One region of the Mycobacterium liflandii genome, then DNA from elsewhere that is predicted to be linked to it. Evidence: riboswitches for the same ligand, from Rfam matches in the RefSeq annotation. Region 1 holds a riboswitch; each other region holds the start of a gene.
What was found. Region 1 has a riboswitch for magnesium ahead of CKW46_RS14060 (PPE family protein). Riboswitches for the same ligand answer to the same signal wherever they lie in the genome.
Positions count from the first base shown of each region.

Region 2: it holds a riboswitch for magnesium, as region 1 does, so the genes downstream of both, CKW46_RS03865 (hypothetical protein) here and CKW46_RS14060 (PPE family protein) in region 1, are expected to answer to the same signal.
Region 3: it holds a riboswitch for magnesium, as region 1 does, so the genes downstream of both, CKW46_RS18090 (Rv1535 family protein) here and CKW46_RS14060 (PPE family protein) in region 1, are expected to answer to the same signal.

Region 1 covers NZ_CP023138.1:3,119,278-3,124,904, forward strand. Annotated here, with positions in the region: partial or broken gene CKW46_RS14050 (PPE family protein) at 1-600, shown strand, start outside; gene CKW46_RS14055 (PPE family protein) at 611-1,840, shown strand; M-box (ykoK) riboswitch at 2,025-2,200, shown strand; gene CKW46_RS14060 (PPE family protein) at 2,680-3,840, shown strand; gene CKW46_RS14065 (PPE family protein) at 4,924-5,627, shown strand, end outside.
Region 2 covers NZ_CP023138.1:825,079-830,705, forward strand. Annotated here, with positions in the region: gene CKW46_RS03855 (SGNH/GDSL hydrolase family protein) at 1-481, shown strand, start outside; gene CKW46_RS03860 (O-methyltransferase) at 485-1,150, opposite strand; M-box (ykoK) riboswitch at 1,256-1,426, shown strand; gene CKW46_RS03865 (hypothetical protein) at 1,725-1,940, shown strand; gene CKW46_RS03870 (NRAMP family divalent metal transporter) at 2,048-3,796, shown strand; gene CKW46_RS03875 (L,D-transpeptidase) at 3,848-4,603, opposite strand; gene CKW46_RS03880 (LysR family transcriptional regulator) at 5,019-5,627, shown strand, end outside.
Region 3 covers NZ_CP023138.1:4,060,695-4,066,321, reverse strand. Annotated here, with positions in the region: partial or broken gene pks2 (sulfolipid-1 biosynthesis phthioceranic/hydroxyphthioceranic acid synthase) at 1-361, opposite strand, end outside; gene CKW46_RS18100 (carboxymuconolactone decarboxylase family protein) at 666-1,229, shown strand; gene CKW46_RS18095 (nitronate monooxygenase) at 1,362-2,495, shown strand; M-box (ykoK) riboswitch at 2,673-2,842, shown strand; gene CKW46_RS18090 (Rv1535 family protein) at 3,128-3,361, shown strand; partial or broken gene CKW46_RS18085 (glycosyltransferase family protein) at 3,604-4,329, shown strand; gene CKW46_RS18080 (class I SAM-dependent methyltransferase) at 4,431-5,102, opposite strand; gene CKW46_RS18075 (glycosyltransferase family 2 protein) at 5,204-5,627, shown strand, end outside.

The sequences.
Region 1 (5,627 bases):
CTTTTTGAACTCGTCATTGGTGAACGGGTTCGTCTCAGCCGGATACGTCAGCCGTGCCGTCGTCGGACCCGCAATCTGGGCCGCAATGGCCGATATCAATGCAGTGGCACTGGGTGCCCAGGAATCGGCCGCGGTACCGCCCATGGGGTCCGGCGAAGGAAATCCGTCGTGGATACCCGCGGCATCATCGGCAAGCCCGGAAAGTTTGCCGGTTCTGGGTGAGGAGACGGCAGCCACGCTGGGGACTGGAGGAATCTCGGCGGGTATGAACCAGGCTGAGCTGGTCGGGCGAATGTCTGTTCCCCAAAGCTGGGCGTGGCAACAGCGGTGGCCAATCACGCCGGTGCGGCAGCCCCGGGCGGCGGCTGGACCAGTACGGCCGTTGTCCCCGAAGCGGCAGTCGGGATGCCCGGCATTCCAGGTATGCCCGCGGGCATTTACGGGCACAGCCTCGGCAATGCCCCCGGTACGGATTCCGCCCAACGATCATGGGGCGCCCGCCAGCTGCTGGATGACGAGACGGAAGTCACCGTGACATCGACGATCGGTTCCGGGACTGCCGCGGCTACCGAATCTGCCAGCATGACTCCCTCGCGTTGAGGCTCGGGTAATGGTCTTGCCGGCAATGGATTTCGGGGCCCTGCCACCGGAAGTCAACTCCCTGTGCATGTATTCGGGCCCAGGGTCAGCGCCCATGCTCGCCGCTATGGCGGCGTGGGATGACGTTTCCGCGGAAATGCTTTTGACGGCAGCGGCATACGAGTCGGTGCTCTCGGCTTTGCTCAGCGACGGCTGGCTGGGGCCAGCTTCGGCGGCTATGGCGGCAGCGGCGGCCCCGTATGTGACGTGGCTGAGCGCCACCGGGCTACAGGCCGCGCAGACGGCCGGTCAGGCGGCGGCGGCCGCGGCGGCGTTCGAGGCCGCGTTCGCCATGACGGTGCCGCCGAGTGTGGTTGCGGCGAACCGGGTGCAGTTGCTGACGCTGGTGGCTACCAATTTTCTGGGCATCAACACACCGGCGATCGCGGCTACCGAGGCCGAATACGCCGAGATGTGGGCGCAGGATGCGACAGCCATGTACGGGTATGCGGCCGGTTCCGCGGTGGCATCCACGTTGGAACCATTTTCGGAACCAGCACACACCGCCAGCCGCTCCGGGCTGGCGGGTCAGACCGCGGCGGTTGCCCAGGCGGCGAGTACCGCTATGGGCGGCCTCACGCAGACCGAACTGCCCCAACTCATGTCCGCGGTACCGGCAAGTCTGCAAGGACTCGCCGCACCGGCGGCGGCACCGCTGGACACCATTGCAGGGTCGGGTCTGCTTGCTGACATCCTGAACTTTCTGGACGGCAACGATGGAAACGCCTTCGGGACCTTCTTGAACTCCTCATTGGCAAATGGAGTCATCTCGGCCGGATACACGGCTCCGGGGATCGTCGTGCCCGCCGTGATATCGGCAATGGCCGACGTCAATGCGTTGGCCCTAGACGGCTTACCAGGGATTGCGTTGCCAATTACGGGATCCGATTCCGGCGATGCCGTTTGGACAAGAATGACAGTTCCGCAATCGGGCCTGGGGGGAGTCGCCGCGGGAACCAACCAGGCGACCATGGTGGGTCGACTGTCGGTCCCGCCGAGCTGGGCGGGGACCACCGAAGTGACAGATCATGTCGCCACCGCGCTCCCGGGCGCTGGCACCGCTACCGCCCCGGAGGCGAGTGCGGCGATGCCTGGCGTACCCGGGGTACCTGCTCCGGGCGCCTACGCGCGCAGCTACGGCACCGGACCCCGGTACGGATTCCGGCTGACGATAATGCCGCGCCCGCTCTCGGGCGGCTGAACAACGCGCTTGCACCGAAGCCGGCGGAGTTGCGCCGCTCCGCGTGTGTGACCTGAAGACAGCGAAAAGCGCTGCGATGAAACAAAACCCGGCACACGATGGCGCATCGCCTTACCGGCATGATCGGGCAGCCACGGGCGCGTTGGGTTGACGGTCACCGCTTCGAGTGAAACTATGACCTCTGCAAGCACTTCGCTAGGTGAGGCGTCTGCACGGATACAGGCCACTGACCTCGAACGTCGAAAGACGCCCCGGGTCAGGACAGCTCTTCCCGGCTTAAGGGTTGAGCCCAAGTGACTTCCGGCTTGAAAGCGTCGGATACGCCGTGTGGTGCCAAAGCTCTGACGAGAGGGGTGCCGCGCTCAGTCGTCGTGCTGGGCACTCGCCTCTATGTGCTGTGTGACTGGCACCCCGCGTGCCCCGGCCCCGAGGAGGTGAGTGCGAAGTGAGTCCCGGTGATAGACCGTATTCGAGACCAACGGCCATTTCGTTTCGATCCGATCCCGGCGCCCTTTTCGTTATCTGACACGGTTTCATCCACGTTTGTTTGATCGGCACGCCTTAGCCTGTGCTGCGGACGTGTAGCTGAAGCGCGCGAAGTTGCGGTATCGGCGCTGTGTCGTTGTGCGTCAGGAGAAGCCCGATGCCATGTGGCCCCTGGACCGATATAAAGCTGGGCCACAACATAATTCGGTGGATAGCGCCCATGTATAGGGCACCGAGCGTGCACCGGAGCGCAATCGGGCGCTAGGGCTACGCAACCCGATGCCCGCCCCGCGTCCCACTCGGCCGTAACGGCCGCCAACGCCATCACGGCCAGGTAGAGAAAGAAGCCAGCGATGACCGCCAGTCTGGATTTCGCCACACTGCCACCCGAAATCAATTCCGCACGTATGTATTCGGGGCCAGGCTCCGCCCCGATGCTTGCCGCAGCCTCAGCCTGGAAGGGCCTGGCTGCGGAGCTTCGCGTCACCGTGTTGTCCTACGACTCAGTGCTCAGGGCGTTGACCGGCGAGGAATGGTACGGCCCGGCGTCGGCCTCGATGGCGGCTGCGGCAGCGCCGTACGTGGCATGGATGAGCACCACCGCCGCGCAGGCTGAGGAGAGTGCGGTACAGGCGGCAGCCGCTGCGGCAGCCTACGAAGCTGCCTTCTCGGCCACCGTGGCGCCCACGGTGATTACAGCTAATCGGGCTCAATTGATGGTGCTGGTCGCGACCAATGTGCTGGGGCAGAATACTCCGGCAATCGCAGCCGTAGAGGCCCAATACTGCGAGATGTGGGCCCAGGACGCCATGGCCATGTACGGCTATGCCGGCTCGTCGGCCGCCGCCACGCGGCTAAGCGAGTTCCTCGAGCCGCAGCACAACACCAATCCGGCTGGGCTGCTGGCACAGCAGTCAACGCTGGCCCAGCTGATGTCGGCAGTTCCCAACGTGTTGCAGGGACTGGCGTCTTCCAACACTTCGGCATCCGCGCCGTCCGGGCTGCTGAGCACGTTGCTGTCCGGCAATGGCCAGTCCTGGCTAGCCACGCTGTGGTCGGAGTTCGGGCCCAACGCCAATATCTGGAACACCATCGCCTCGACCGGCTTTCTGCTGCCGAGCAATATGGTCACCCCCTTTCTCGGCATGCTGGGCACCGCAGCGGTGGCGGATGCGGCCGAGGACGCGCTCGGAACCACGGGTTCTGGCGCGCTCGGCGGTGCGCTTTCCGCGCCGCTCGGGTCCGTCGGTGGCCAGGCCGGGCTGGCGGCCGCGGGCAACGCCGCCATCGTCGGCAAGTTGTCGGTGCCGCCGAGTTGGACGGGGGCAGCTCCACTGGCCAGCCCGCTGGGTTCAGCCCTGGGCGGCACACCGATGGTCGCGCCTCCGCCGACGGCGGCGGCCGGCATGCCCGGCATGCCGTTCGGGAATATGGCTGGGCAGCCGTTTGGGCGGGCTTTGCCCCAATACGGCTTCCGCCCCATCTTTGTCGCCCGCCCTCCCGCGGCGGGATAGCTGCGGGGAAATCTGCGGCCGAGGCGAAGTCGGATCACGCAAAGGACATCGTCGACCACGTCCGGTAGTCATGTTGCTCCGTGGGCTGCGGTATTTGCAGCGCACAAGCTTCACGCCCGGCCGCGGGACCGTCATGGCACGCCGGGCGATGGCCTGCCAGCAAACCTGCAGCAACCAGCCAGCCGAGTAACAGCCGATTGTGAACCTGGTTGCCCGCGAGGTGCGTAACCTTCCTCCGACGCAAGGAGAACGCCCCATGACGAGCAGCCGTCAGTTCGGTGAAGTCGATGCTTACCCGGTCGTCTGGAGCCCCGGCTCCGGCTGATCCGGTACTGCGCCGGTAACTGCCTGCGCCACGGGAGTGGACATCGTTCCCCCTGGCAGTTGGCGACGTTCGCACCCACGTGTTCAGCAATCAAACTCCTCGCCATCACGCATCAAATCCGGGAGGCCATGCGGCAGCCTTATCCGTTGGTAGCGTCGCACCGTCGGTCATTACGGTGGGTAGCGTGAAATTACTACATGAATTCATATTAGTGAAACTGTAATGCTGTTCTTAGTGGGACATTTCCGCTCGTTCGAGAATGGCGCCGTGCGATTTCGCCTGCAAAATACAAATATGGACTTGTGTGTCAATAATCGCCCATCGATCGTGTTTGTCCTCTGCGTTGATGGTGAACGCGGCTCCGCCTGGGCGGTGGTTTGCCATGAGTTGGGTTATAACTGTGTCTAGGTGCATAGGTAGTGGCGGCAGTGCATCGCTGAGCGGAAGCTTCACACGCGCCGCTGGGGTGGTGAGATCGATTTTTAACATCGAGATCACGCGGCGGGAACGCGGTGCAAATATGCCTCATTCAAGATCAACGTCGTATGCGGCCATGGGGGCGCGAATAGTGGCTAGCCAAAGGACGATTTGGGATTTTTTCCGCGGGGATATGAGATAGTTTTTGTTGTGGCTCGGTGGATCAATCATTGGAGAGTTCAGGGGGTGGTTAATGAGTTCGATAAGAGCCGAGGCCAGCATCGTGCGGGACTACAGCTTCGTGATTACCCTGGCGTTCAGCTAAGAACCGGAGGTAGCAGATGATTGACTTTGGGGCGCTTCCGCCGGAGATCAACTCGGGGCGGATGTATGTGGGGCCAGGCGCGGCGCCGCTGATAGCTGCGGCCGCGGCGTGGGACGAGCTGGCCGCCGAGCTGCAATCCATGGCAGCTTCGTATGGCTCAACGGTCCAAGGCTTGACCGTGGCACCGTGGACCGGTGCGTCGTCGATCACGATGGCGGCAGCGGCCGCACCCTACGTGACCTGGATCAATACCACGGGCGTTCAAGCCGAGCAGGCCGCCACCCAGGCGAAGCTGGCCGCCGGCGCGTATGAGACGGCATTTGCGGCCACGGTGCCACCGCCGGTGATCGCGGCCAATCGCGCGTTACTGATGGCGCTGATCGCGACCAACATCTTCGGACAAAACACTCCCGCTATCGCGGCCGCCGAAGCCCAATACCTGGAGATGTGGGCCCAAGACGCGGCGGCAATGTACGCCTATGCCGGCACTGCGGCCGCGGCCTCGGCGCTGACGCCATTTACCGAGCCGCCGCAAACCACGAATCCGGTGGCGGGGGCCGCTCAATCCGTCGCCGTGGCCCAGGCCAGCAGTACCGCCGCCAGCTCAGACGTAGTGTCCCAGCTGGCCGGACTGATCACCTCGGTACCGAATGCGCTGCAAACCCTCGCGACAACGAGCGCCGCACCGACCGCGGCGTCCATCCTGCCCGAGGTGTCCCT
Region 2 (5,627 bases), 2.3 Mb from region 1:
CGATACCTGGCCCAGCAGATGGTCCGCCCAGGTCAGTCAAGACCGGCCCGATGTCGCGCTGCTGATCATCGGTCGCTGGGAGACCGTGGACCGGGTGAACGAAGGAAAGTGGACTCACATCGGAGACCCGACCTTCGATGGGTATCTCAACTTCGAATTGCAGCGGGCGCTCAAGATCGTCGGATCCAGTGGTGTCCGGGTGATGGTGGCCACGGTGCCCTACAGCCGGGGCGGCGAGAAGCCGGATGGCCGCTTGTACCCGGAGGACCAGCCGGACCGGGTCAGGCAATGGAACGACATGTTGCGCAAGACAGTTAGCCAACACCGAAACGTCGGGATCATCGACCTCAACAAGAAGCTGTCCCCAGATGGGGTTTATACGGCCAAGGTTGACGGGATTCAGGTGCGCAGTGACGGCGTTCACCTCACCCCAGAGGGTGTGAAGTGGCTGATACCGTGGCTCGAGGAGTCGTTGCGCTAGTCGTTAATCGGCCGTGCGACAGCTGATTTCCATGCTGTCGCGGCTTCTGGCGGGAAAGTTGAAGCTCACGTAGCCGTTGGCGGGGTCCCGGATGTAGTCCAGGTACGGCCGGGAACCGGCGGACTCGGTGTTGTCGGCAAGGATCAATGCACCCGCCGGCAGCACCGGCTCCAGCAGCCTGACGACGGGTAGGTACAGGTCTTTCCAGCCGTCGAGCAGCACGAATTGGACCAGTCCGGGCACGGTTGTCAGCGTCGCGAGCGCATCCCCTTCGGCGACGGTGATCACGTCGGCCAGCTCGGTGTCGGCGAAGGTCTGCTTGGCGGCGGCGATCTTGCTGGCGTTGAGTTCGGTGGTCACCACCCGGCCGCTGCCGTTGTCGCGAACCGCGGCCGCGAGATGGATGGTGGATATGCCGAACGACATTCCGAACTCGACGACGGTCGTGGGTCGGATCGCACGGATCAGCGCATACATGAGTCGGCCGGCCTCCGGTGTCACCGGGATGTAGAACTCGCTCATCGCGTCGGCCCGTTGCTGCGCATCCCCAGACCACAGCCGTTCGATTTCAGCGCGTCGCTCGCGCAGCGCCGTCATTTCGTTTGCGGCTGCGGCGTACATCCGGTCCAGCGCCGCGGCGACTTTGGCGTCCTGCAAAGTGGTGCCCATGCCGGCGAGGGTAGGCCGCCACCATCGCCAGTGCCATCGTTGGTGGTGGCCGTTACCAAATAGCCGTTTGACGAGCAGCGGGTTTCGGTGCGAGCATGGTTCCCGCAAGCACCTCGGTAGGCGAGGCGTCTGCATGGATACAGGCCACTGACCCCGAACGTCGAGAGATGCCCCGGGTCAGGACAGCTCTTCCCGGCCTAAGGGTTGAGCCCAAGTGGCTTCCGGATAGTCCGGATACGCCGTGCAGTGCCGAAGCTCCCACGAGAGGAGTGCGTTCGACGATGCGTCGCCGTACGGTCATCCCTCTTGCATAGGTGATGTGACGACACCCCCGTGTGTCATGGCCGTGAGGAGGTGAGGGCGAGACATGAGTGACATCAGTCCGGGCGATAGTCCCTATCCGAAATCCGTCTTCCCCCGATCCGGTTCCGGCATTTCTTCTACCGCCTAAGCCTTGTCGGGCCTTCACCAGGATCTGTGCCCAATCCGTGGGGCACCAGCGCCATGAAGGCCCGGGACACCTTGACGCGTTGAATGACGTAAGCCGATCGGTTTTCCCACCAGGAGTAAGATCATGGCTTTGGTTGCTACACAACGTATTCCCTACATGACCGGTTTTCCGGGACGTTCGCTGCTCAGTGCGGGCCGGCGGCTGACCAACAAGTGGTCCGCCCACTTCGTCCTGACACCGCAGGAGCGCGCCAACTGCTACGTGTCCAGGATGCCGATCGCGGTGGTTACCGCGTCGCTGGGTGGACATCCAGATCTGGGCACCAACAACTACCGCTAATTCCCTGAGCCGCAACGAACTCGGCGGCGGACGCTGACCCGGTGTCCGTCGCCGGGAGTGGCTTGCGCTGTCCGGTTCGCCACCTCTGTATCGATAGCGAGACGTTGATGACCTCGATATCCACTTCGCGTCGCGGTGCCCCGAATTCCGCTGTGCACTCCGCCGACGCCGCCGTCCTGGATTCGGCCCATACCGGCGACATCGTTGGTGCGTTCGGCCGGATCCGGCGGGATGGCGACGGCGTAGCTTCCCGGCGGTGGCAGCGTCTGCGGACCCTGATGGTCATCAGCGGTCCCGGGCTGATCGTGATGGTCGGCGACAACGACGCCGGTGGTGTCGCCACTTACGCTCAGGCCGGCCAGAACTACGGGATGACCCTGCTCTGGACCCTGGCCTTGCTGATCCCGGTGCTATACGTGAACCAGGAAATGGTGTTGCGCCTGGGTGCGGTCGTAAGGGTCGGGCACGCGCGACTGATCTTCGAGCGCTTCGGCAAGTTCTGGGGCGCGTTCAGCGTCGGCGACCTGTTGATCCTCAATGCGCTGACCATCGTCACCGAATTCATCGGCGTATCAATGGCCCTCGGCTTTCTCGGCTGCCCGAAGGCGGTCGCCATCCCGGCCGCCGCGGTGCTGTTGTTCGCGGTGGTCGCCGGCGGCTCATTTCGCCGCTGGGAGCAGATGATGTTTCTGCTGATCGCGGTCAACGTGGTGATCATTCCGATGGCGCTACTGGTGCATCCGACGTTCTCGGGGACGGTGGGTGGTTTGGTGCCACGCTTCCCCGGAGGACTGGACTCCACGGTGCTGTTGCTCATCGTGGCGATCGTCGGCACCACGATCGCACCATGGCAGTTGTTCTTTCAGCAGTCCAACGTGGTGGACAAGCGCATCACGGCGCGCTGGATTCCCTACGCACGAGCGGATCTGGTACTCGGCATCGTCGTGGTGATCGTCGGGGCGACAGCGCTGATGGCGGTGACCGCATTCGGCCTGGCCGGCACCTCCGACGTCGGCCACTTCAGTGACGCGGGCGCGGTCGCAACGAGTTTGACCAACCACTTCGGCTCCACCGTGGGCATCCTGTTCGCAGTCGTGCTACTCGACGCATCGCTGATCGGCGCGAACGCCATCGGGCTGGCCACCACCTATGCCGTTGGCGACGCGATGGGCAAAAGGCACTCGCTGCACTGGAAGATCAGTGAGGCCCCGCTGTTCTACGGCGGCTACGCGGCGCTACTTGCGATTTCAGCCGCGGTAGCGTTCAGCCCCGACTACTTGCTCGGCTTGGTGACCCAGGGTGTGCAGGCCCTCGCCGGCATCCTGCTACCGTCGGCAACGGTATTTCTGGTGTTGCTCTGCAACGACCATGCGGTACTGGGTCCGTGGGTAAACACCCTGCGGCAGAACATTATTGCTTGGACCACGGTCTGGTGTCTGGTCTTGCTGTCGCTGGCGCTGACGGTAACGACCTTCTTTCCGCGCCTGTCGACCGCCGCCATCGAGATAGGTCTGGTGGCCGGCGCGGCGATCGGCATGATGGGCGGCGCTGCGGTGCTCATCACCGGCCGCCGGCGCAGCGGCCGACGCGACGCGGAGGCCATCTCGCAATCCCTGGGCGGCGGGCTGGATCCCGGGGAGGTCGATGAGATCAACGACGCCAAGTTGCTCAGCCGTGCCGAACGGCGTGCCATTCGCCAACAGGACCGGGCCCAGTGGTGTACCCCCAATCTGACCGACCTTGCCCGCCCGGCCATGTCGCCGGCACACCGGCTGGGCCTATTCACCCTGCGGGCCTACCTCGTGGTCGCGGTGGTGCTGGTGGTTGTCAAGGTGGTGCAGGCCGGGATCGGCTGACCGGCTGGATGATTCAGCCGGCAGCCAGCACCGTTGTGCGCGCCGCAAAGACTAGCCGACCACCTCGATCGGATCGCCGACGTTGACGCTGTCGAAGTACCACGCCGCGTTATCCGGGCTCAGGTTGATGCACCCGTGGCTCACATTGGCGTAGCCCTGTGAGTTCACCGACCACGGCGCCGAATGGACATACACTCCGCTCCACGTGACCCGAACCGCGTAGGAGGCGGTGATCATGTACCCCTCCGACGAGTTCAGCGGGATGCCGATGGTGCGGGAGTCCATGACAACGGTGCGCTCTTTGGACAAGGCGGTGAAGCTGCCGATCGGAGTGGGGCGACTGGGTTTGCCCATCGACGCCGGCATGGTGCGCAGCACGTCACCGTTGCGGCTGACGGTGAAGGTGTGCGCGGAGATGCTGGCCACACCGAGCAGCTCGTCACCGGTCTCGAAGCCGGTGGTCAGTTCCTGCACCCCCACCGAAACGCGCGTGTGGGTGGGCCAGTATCGGTCCGGCACCCACTGCACGAGGTTGCTTTGGACCCACTGGAAGTGTCCGGTCATGTTGCTCGGTGAAAGGACGTGAATGGTCCGTTGGGCGGCGCGGCGGTTGGTCACTGGCGCGGTGAACGTCACCACCACGGGGTGCGCCACTCCTACCACCGCTCCGTTCGCGGGCAACACCGAAGCAACGCCCGGAATCGGCTCTGCGGCCGGCAGGGCCGCGGTGGCGGGACTGCCCGCTGCCACGACCGCCAATACTGTAATCGCAACCATAACGAATAGATAACGAATTATTCGACGCATGGCGTCCGCCCTTCGAGATGGTGCGAGCAACTAAACGCATTCTAGTTGTTAGGTGCCCACTCGCGGGGTGTAGCAAACAATTCTCAGTTAGCCTGGGGGTCGGGATTCGGGCCCATATTCGGGGTCTCGGGTGAAACTCCTCGGTGCGCCGAAAATCAATCCGGAATTGACGTTGGCGCAGATTCCGGGGTCGGATTCGCTGGTAGCGATACCGATTCCGCGTACGTCCGGGCTGGCTCGTCGCGCCGCGCCTGCGGTCCAACCGCGCTGCGGGGTAACGAGAACCGCCCAATGGCGCGCGGACCTTGTCGCGACGGTGCAGGACCTGGCGGCCCAATCGGGGACCGGCGGGCGACAACGGTCCGGTGGGGGCGATAGCCTCAGCGAATCGGTACCCATGACCGAGGAGGTGTCAGTGCTCTTCCGTCAACTGGAGTACTTCGTCGCGGTAGCTCAGGAACGCCACTTCGCCCGGGCGGCGGAGAAGTGTTATGTGTCGCAGCCCGCCTTGTCCTCGGCAATCGCCAAGCTCGAACGTGAACTCAACGTCACCTTGATCAATCGGGGCCACAGCTTCGAGGGGCTCACCCCGGAGGGTGAGCGGTTGGTGGTCTGGGCCAAGCGGATCATCGCCGAGCACGACGCCTTCAAGGCAGAGGTGGACGCGGTGCGATCGGGGATCACCGGAACGCTGCGTTTGGGCACCGTTCCGTCTGCCTCGACAACTGCGTCGCTGGTGCTGTCGGACTTCTGCTCGGCGCACCCGTTGGTGAAGGCGCAGATCTGTTCCCGGTTGGCGGTCACCGAGCTGTACCGGCGGCTGCGTGACTTCGAGCTGGACGCCGCCATCGTGTATACGTCCTCCGACGATGGTCATGACGTTGACTTGGTGCCGCTGTACGAGGAGCGCTATGTGCTGCTGGCGCCGCCGGAGATGTTGCCCCCGGGCGTGTCGACGCTGAGCTGGCTCGATGCCGCGCAGCTACCACTGGCCCTGCTCTCCTCGGATATGCGAGACCGGCAA
Region 3 (5,627 bases), 940 kb from region 1:
CGTAGTCGTCATGACACATCCCGACGAACACCCCGGTCAGCGAGCCGCTCAGCGACATCGGTGGCATGCCGGCATGCTCGACGGCTTCCCATGACGTCTGCAACAGCAAGCGGTGCTGGGGATCTATCGCGATGGCTTCACGCTCGCTGATCCCGAAGAACTCCGGATCAAAACCGGCCACATCGTCGAGGAATCCGCCCCAGCGCGACACCGAGTGGTCCGGCACGCCCGGTTCGGGGTCGTAGTACTCATCGGCGTCCCAGCGGTCGGCGGGAATCTCGGTGATCAGGTCGTCCCCGCGCAGCAACGCCGTCCAGAACTTCTCCGGAGAGTCGATGCCCTTGGGGAGCCGGCACCCCATTCCGATCACCGCTACGGGGGTGACATGTGATTTAGCCACAGACCGATCTCTACATCTATTGAAGTAAGTCTCTTGACGTCTATTGGAGTTGGCAGCATCCGCAGCGTAGCCGGTTCGGCCGCCCAGCCACGCAAAGCGAGCGTCTTGGGAAATGCGTGTCGCGGGACCTGTCCAATGCCGCGGCAGCGCGCAGTTTGTCATGTGATGGCCGTTTTGTGCTGCGCCGCAACGAGTCTGCAATTGACTCGCGAGTTGATAGTTCATAGTGTGCTGGTAGTCGGCGAGCCCAACGGAGTGATAGACTATGACTATTCCCCGCGTGCCACTACTGTCGGTCAACGAGGCCAAGGCCGCCGCCGACGAAGCGGGCGTGCCCAACTACATGGCTGAGCTCAGCATCTTTCAGGCGTTACTGAACCATCCGCGGCTGGCCCGGACCTTCAACGACCTGCTCGCGACCATGCTCTGGCATGGCGCCCTCGACCCTCGGCTGCGCGAATTGGTGATCATGCGGATCGGGTGGCTTACCGCGTGCGACTACGAATGGACCCAGCACTGGCGCGTTGCCTCCGGCCTGGGGGTCTCCGCCCAGAACCTACTCGGGGTGCGTGATTGGCGCCAATACAACGGATTCGGTCCGACCGAGCGTGCTGTGTTGGCGGCGACCGACGACATCGTGCGCGACGGCGCGGTGAGTGCCTCGAGCTGGGCGGAGTGTGAGCGCGAATTGCATGGGGACGTAACGGTTCTTACCGAACTCGTCACCGCGATCAGTGCGTGGCGCATGGTTGCCTCGATCCTGCACAGCCTCAAGGTTCCGTTGGAGGATGGCGTGGCGAGCTGGCCGCCCGATGGCTGTTCGCCCTAGCGGCAACGTCGCCGCAGTTGCGGAACAGCACGGGTGAATTCTTCGGCCGAGTTCGCGAAGGCTGAACACGTAACGCGTTGAGTGTCATGCGATTCGATTGACATATCGGTCTGGGATTCTTAGCGTCGGGAAATGCGAACCAGAGTGGCCGAAATGCTCGGCGTCGAGTTTCCCATCTGCGCTTTTAGCCACTGCCGAGACGTGGTCGCCGCGGTGACCAACGCGGGCGGTTTCGGGATTCTGGGTGCCACCGCTCACAGCCCGAAACGGCTGGAGAGCGAGCTGACCTGGATCGAGGAGCAAACGCGCGGAAAGCCCTACGGAGTTGACCTGTTGTTGCCGCCCAAATACGTCGGGGCGGAGCAGGGAGGAATCGACCCGGTGCAGGCTCGCGAGTTGGTGCCCAAAGCGCATCGGGCGTTCGTCGAGGAACTGCTGGCCCGCTACGGCATCGCACCGTCCCCGGAAGCCGGAGCGGAGCGGATTTCGCGATCCGGGGGAGGGCTCAACATCTCGCCGAAAGGCTACGAGCCGCTGTTGGACGTGGCCTTCAGCCACGACATCCGCCTGATTGCCAGTGCGCTGGGGCCGCCGCCGAGCGATCTCGTCGAGCGGGCTCACAAGAAGGAAGTGCTGGTAGCGGCCCTGGCCGGGACCACCCAACACGCGCGACGACACGCGGCGGCCGGTGTCGACCTGATCGTCGCGCAGGGCACCGAGGCCGGCGGTCATACCGGCGAGGTGGCCACGATGGTGCTGGTTCCCGAGGTGGTGGATGCGGTTGCGCCGACACCCGTACTGGCCGCCGGCGGCATCGCCCGCGGCCGCCAGATCGCCGCCGCACTGGCCCTTGGAGCCGAAGGCGTGTGGTGCGGGTCGGTTTGGTTGACCACCGAGGAAGCCGAGACGGTCCCGGCGGTCAAGGACAAGTTCTTGGCGGCGACCTCCTCGGATACCGTGCGTTCGCGGTCGATGACGGGCAAACCGGCACGGATGCTGCGCACCGCCTGGACCGACGAATGGGCCCGCCCCGATACCCCCGAACCCCTTGGTATGCCGCTGCAGACCACGCTGATCACCGATTCGCAGATCCGAATCAACCAGGCTGCCGTCCAACCCGGAGCCAAGGCACGGGAACTGGCCACCTATTTCGTGGGTCAGGTTGTCGGTTCGCTTGACCGTGTGCGGCCGACTCGGTCGGTGGTGCTGGAGATGGTCGAGGAGTTCATCGACACCATCGGGCGGCTGGAGCGACTCGCCGATTGATCGTCGACACCTGATTCAAAGCCATCTCAAATACATCGACTTCGGTATCAAAAGCCCAGGTCAGAAGCGTCTAACCTGGCGAAAAGCTGTCAGCGTGCCGGGGGAAAGCGTAAAGAATCGGACACGGGCACCGGTTCACGTTGACCCGCGCAGCCCGGTCATGCATGATCGGTCAGGCAAGCACCTCGTTAGGTGAGGCGGCTACACGAACATAGGCCACTGACCCCGAACGTCGAAAGACGCCCCGGGTCAGGACAGCTCCTCCCGGCTTAAGGGTTGAGCCCAGGTGGCTTCCGGTTTACCGGACACGTCGTGTGGTGCCAAAGCTTTGACGAGTGGGGTGTGGATTCTCCGACGTTCGTCGGGCATCTGTACTCCTTTGCGCATGGAAATCGTGCGGTTATCCGCACGCGTCGTGGTTGTGAGGAGGTGAGGGACGCATGAGTTCCAGTGGCAGTCCGGGTCGATATCCGGGCTATGTTTCGTCCCGATCCGGCCCCAAGCGCGACGTCCTCAGCTGAATCTGCCCACGCAGATGGTCTGCGGACCAAACGCTCTTGGATCGGAATCGCTACGGGACGGGACATATCAGTCCAATTCATTCTCGTTTCGAACCTGTCCGGGAGGGCATCATGACCGTAGCTGTTTTCGACGAAGTGGTAACCGTATCGCCCGCGCCGCGGCTGACGGTAGTACGCGATGGAACGCCACCTCCGGCTCCGGCTGCCAAGAAGAAGTCGGCCAACCGCAGCGACTTCGTCGGGGGCGACCCGCTGGTCGCCGGCGCGGCTCGGTTGCTGAGCGTTCCGGTGCGCCACGTCTACGCCGCACTCTGGCGCGTTGGATTGCTCGAAGTCCAGGCGTGAGCCATGGATTGCGAGCATCGCAGCCTTACGAGCGAGTCCGTAGCTGACGCACGGTTCCAAGGGGTTGCCACGCCACAGACGTAGGCGTCTGTGTTCTGTGGCTTGGCAACCCCTTGGAACTATTGGCGCGCAACAACCGCGTCCGCGCGCCGGGTTGATGCAGTCGGCGTTGGGCGGCGGCCCCGCCCTTGGCGTCGACTGCGGCGCTGGTTCCGGAATGGACTTGGGCGCCGACCCGGTCAGTGTACGGTCAACTCATGTCCGTACTGATTATTGTCCCGGTGTTCGGGCAGCATGAGTACACGCATGCATTGGTCGGTGACTTGGAGCGCGAGAGCGCGGAGTATCTGATCGTCGACAACCGGGGCGACTACCCCAAGATCGGCAATGAACGCGTTGTCACGCCGCGTGAAAACCTGGGCTGGGCGGGGGGGAGTGATCTCGGATTCCGAATTGCGTTCTCGGAAGGGCACTCCTACGCGATGACACTCAACAACGACACCCGGATCTCAAAGGGATTCGTCGCCGGCCTGCTCGATCCGCGCCTGCCCGCCGATACCGGAATCGTTGGGCCGATGATCGATCACGGGTTCCCGTGCGCGGAAGATGACCAGAAACCCGAGGCCGCGAACTACATTCCCCGACCGCGATATCGGGCGGTAAGTGCGGTCGAGGGAACCGCACTTGCGTTGTCTCGAGAATGCTGGCGGTCGGTCGGAGGCATGGACCTGCGCACCTTCGGCCGCTACGGGTGGGGCGTGGACCTTGATCTAGCCCTGCGTGCTCGCGATGCTGAGTTCGGTTTGTACACAACCGAGATGGCGTACATCAACCATTTCGGCCGCGGAACGGCCAACAAGCATTTCGGGAAGTTTCGGTACTTGATCGGCGCCAACTCCGCCATGGAGCGGGCAATGCGGCGTGTTCATGGCCGTAAGTGGCGCAAGCTATTTCCCCCGGGACGCTGCCGCAAGCGGCGCCGGGAAGCCCGATCACGTACACGGCCCACCAGCTCGAGCAGTGACTTCGGCCGCTTCCTCAATCTGACGACAACCTCTCGGGATAACTCTCAGGAGGTGGGCTTTGAAGCTGATGGTGACGCGATGCAGGCGTATTGCAGGTATCGGCCATCGGCGAAGTATCCGAGGGTCAGTACGGCCAGCGCTACGCCAATGGCCCCGTTCCAGGCGTTGATTCCCGCGATCCGGCGTACCCCGAAGCCTGACGTCTTGAACAACCGCACCAGGCTCCTGCGGGTAAAGAAGCGAATGTAGGTGCGGTCGAAGGTGCCAAAATCCTCCTGCGGGAAATCCTTTCGAAACAGCACCTTGCTCAGAGCCGGTAGGAAACGGATGTTAGGGACCGCCGCGACGACGACGCCCTCGGACGTGAGCTTGCACCGAAGCTGTTTCAGCGTCGCAGTCGGGTCGACCAGGCGCTCCAAGACGTCGTTACAGACGATCACGTCAAAGTGGTTGTCCGGCAGCTCCGCGATCCGCTCGGCTACGGTGCCGACGAGTACCCGGTCGATAGCCGCGCTGGCCTGTTGGGCCGCTTGTGAGTCGGACTCGATGCCCCAGACCTCTGCGCCAGTACGCTCCTTGAGCGTTGCCCCGAGCGTGCCCTGCCCGCAGTGGAGGTCAAGGATCCGTTGTGCGGTTGTTGGAACGAACCGCAATATCTCCGTCTGCGTCGGGCGGTAATACTCAGTAACACTTTTCGATTCTCTGGCGATGTGCATGGCTGCTATTCCGTCCTGTAAAGCGAAGCGCCCCCGAGCATAGCCCCGTCGCGCCGGTCGTTATCGGGGTTCCAGCAACCAGATCCTGCTAGGATCGCTTCGTGTTGGGTGAGGCCTCAACCGGGGGGAATACCGATATGGCCGGCTCTCGGGAGCTGCGTTTCTCTATCGTCATTCCCGCACACAATGAAGAGGAATACATCGCTTCCACCCTCGAACACGCCAGTAGCCTTTCATATCCCACCGAGTCCTTTGAAGTAATCGTGGTGGAGAACGGCTCCTCGGACCGCACCCTCGATGTCGCAAGACAGTTCGAGGGCCGCAACGTCCGCGTTTTCACCAGCGACACGGCCGGAGTATCGGCAGCAAAGAACTTCGGTATCGACCGGCTGTCACCGCACAGCGACTGGGTGGTCTTCTTGGATGCGGACACGATCCTGAAGCCCAATTTCCTCCTCGATCTCGATGCGCAGTTGCGGGCATCACGCAAGACGCTCTCCGTGGGTACCACGAAGGTTCTGCCGC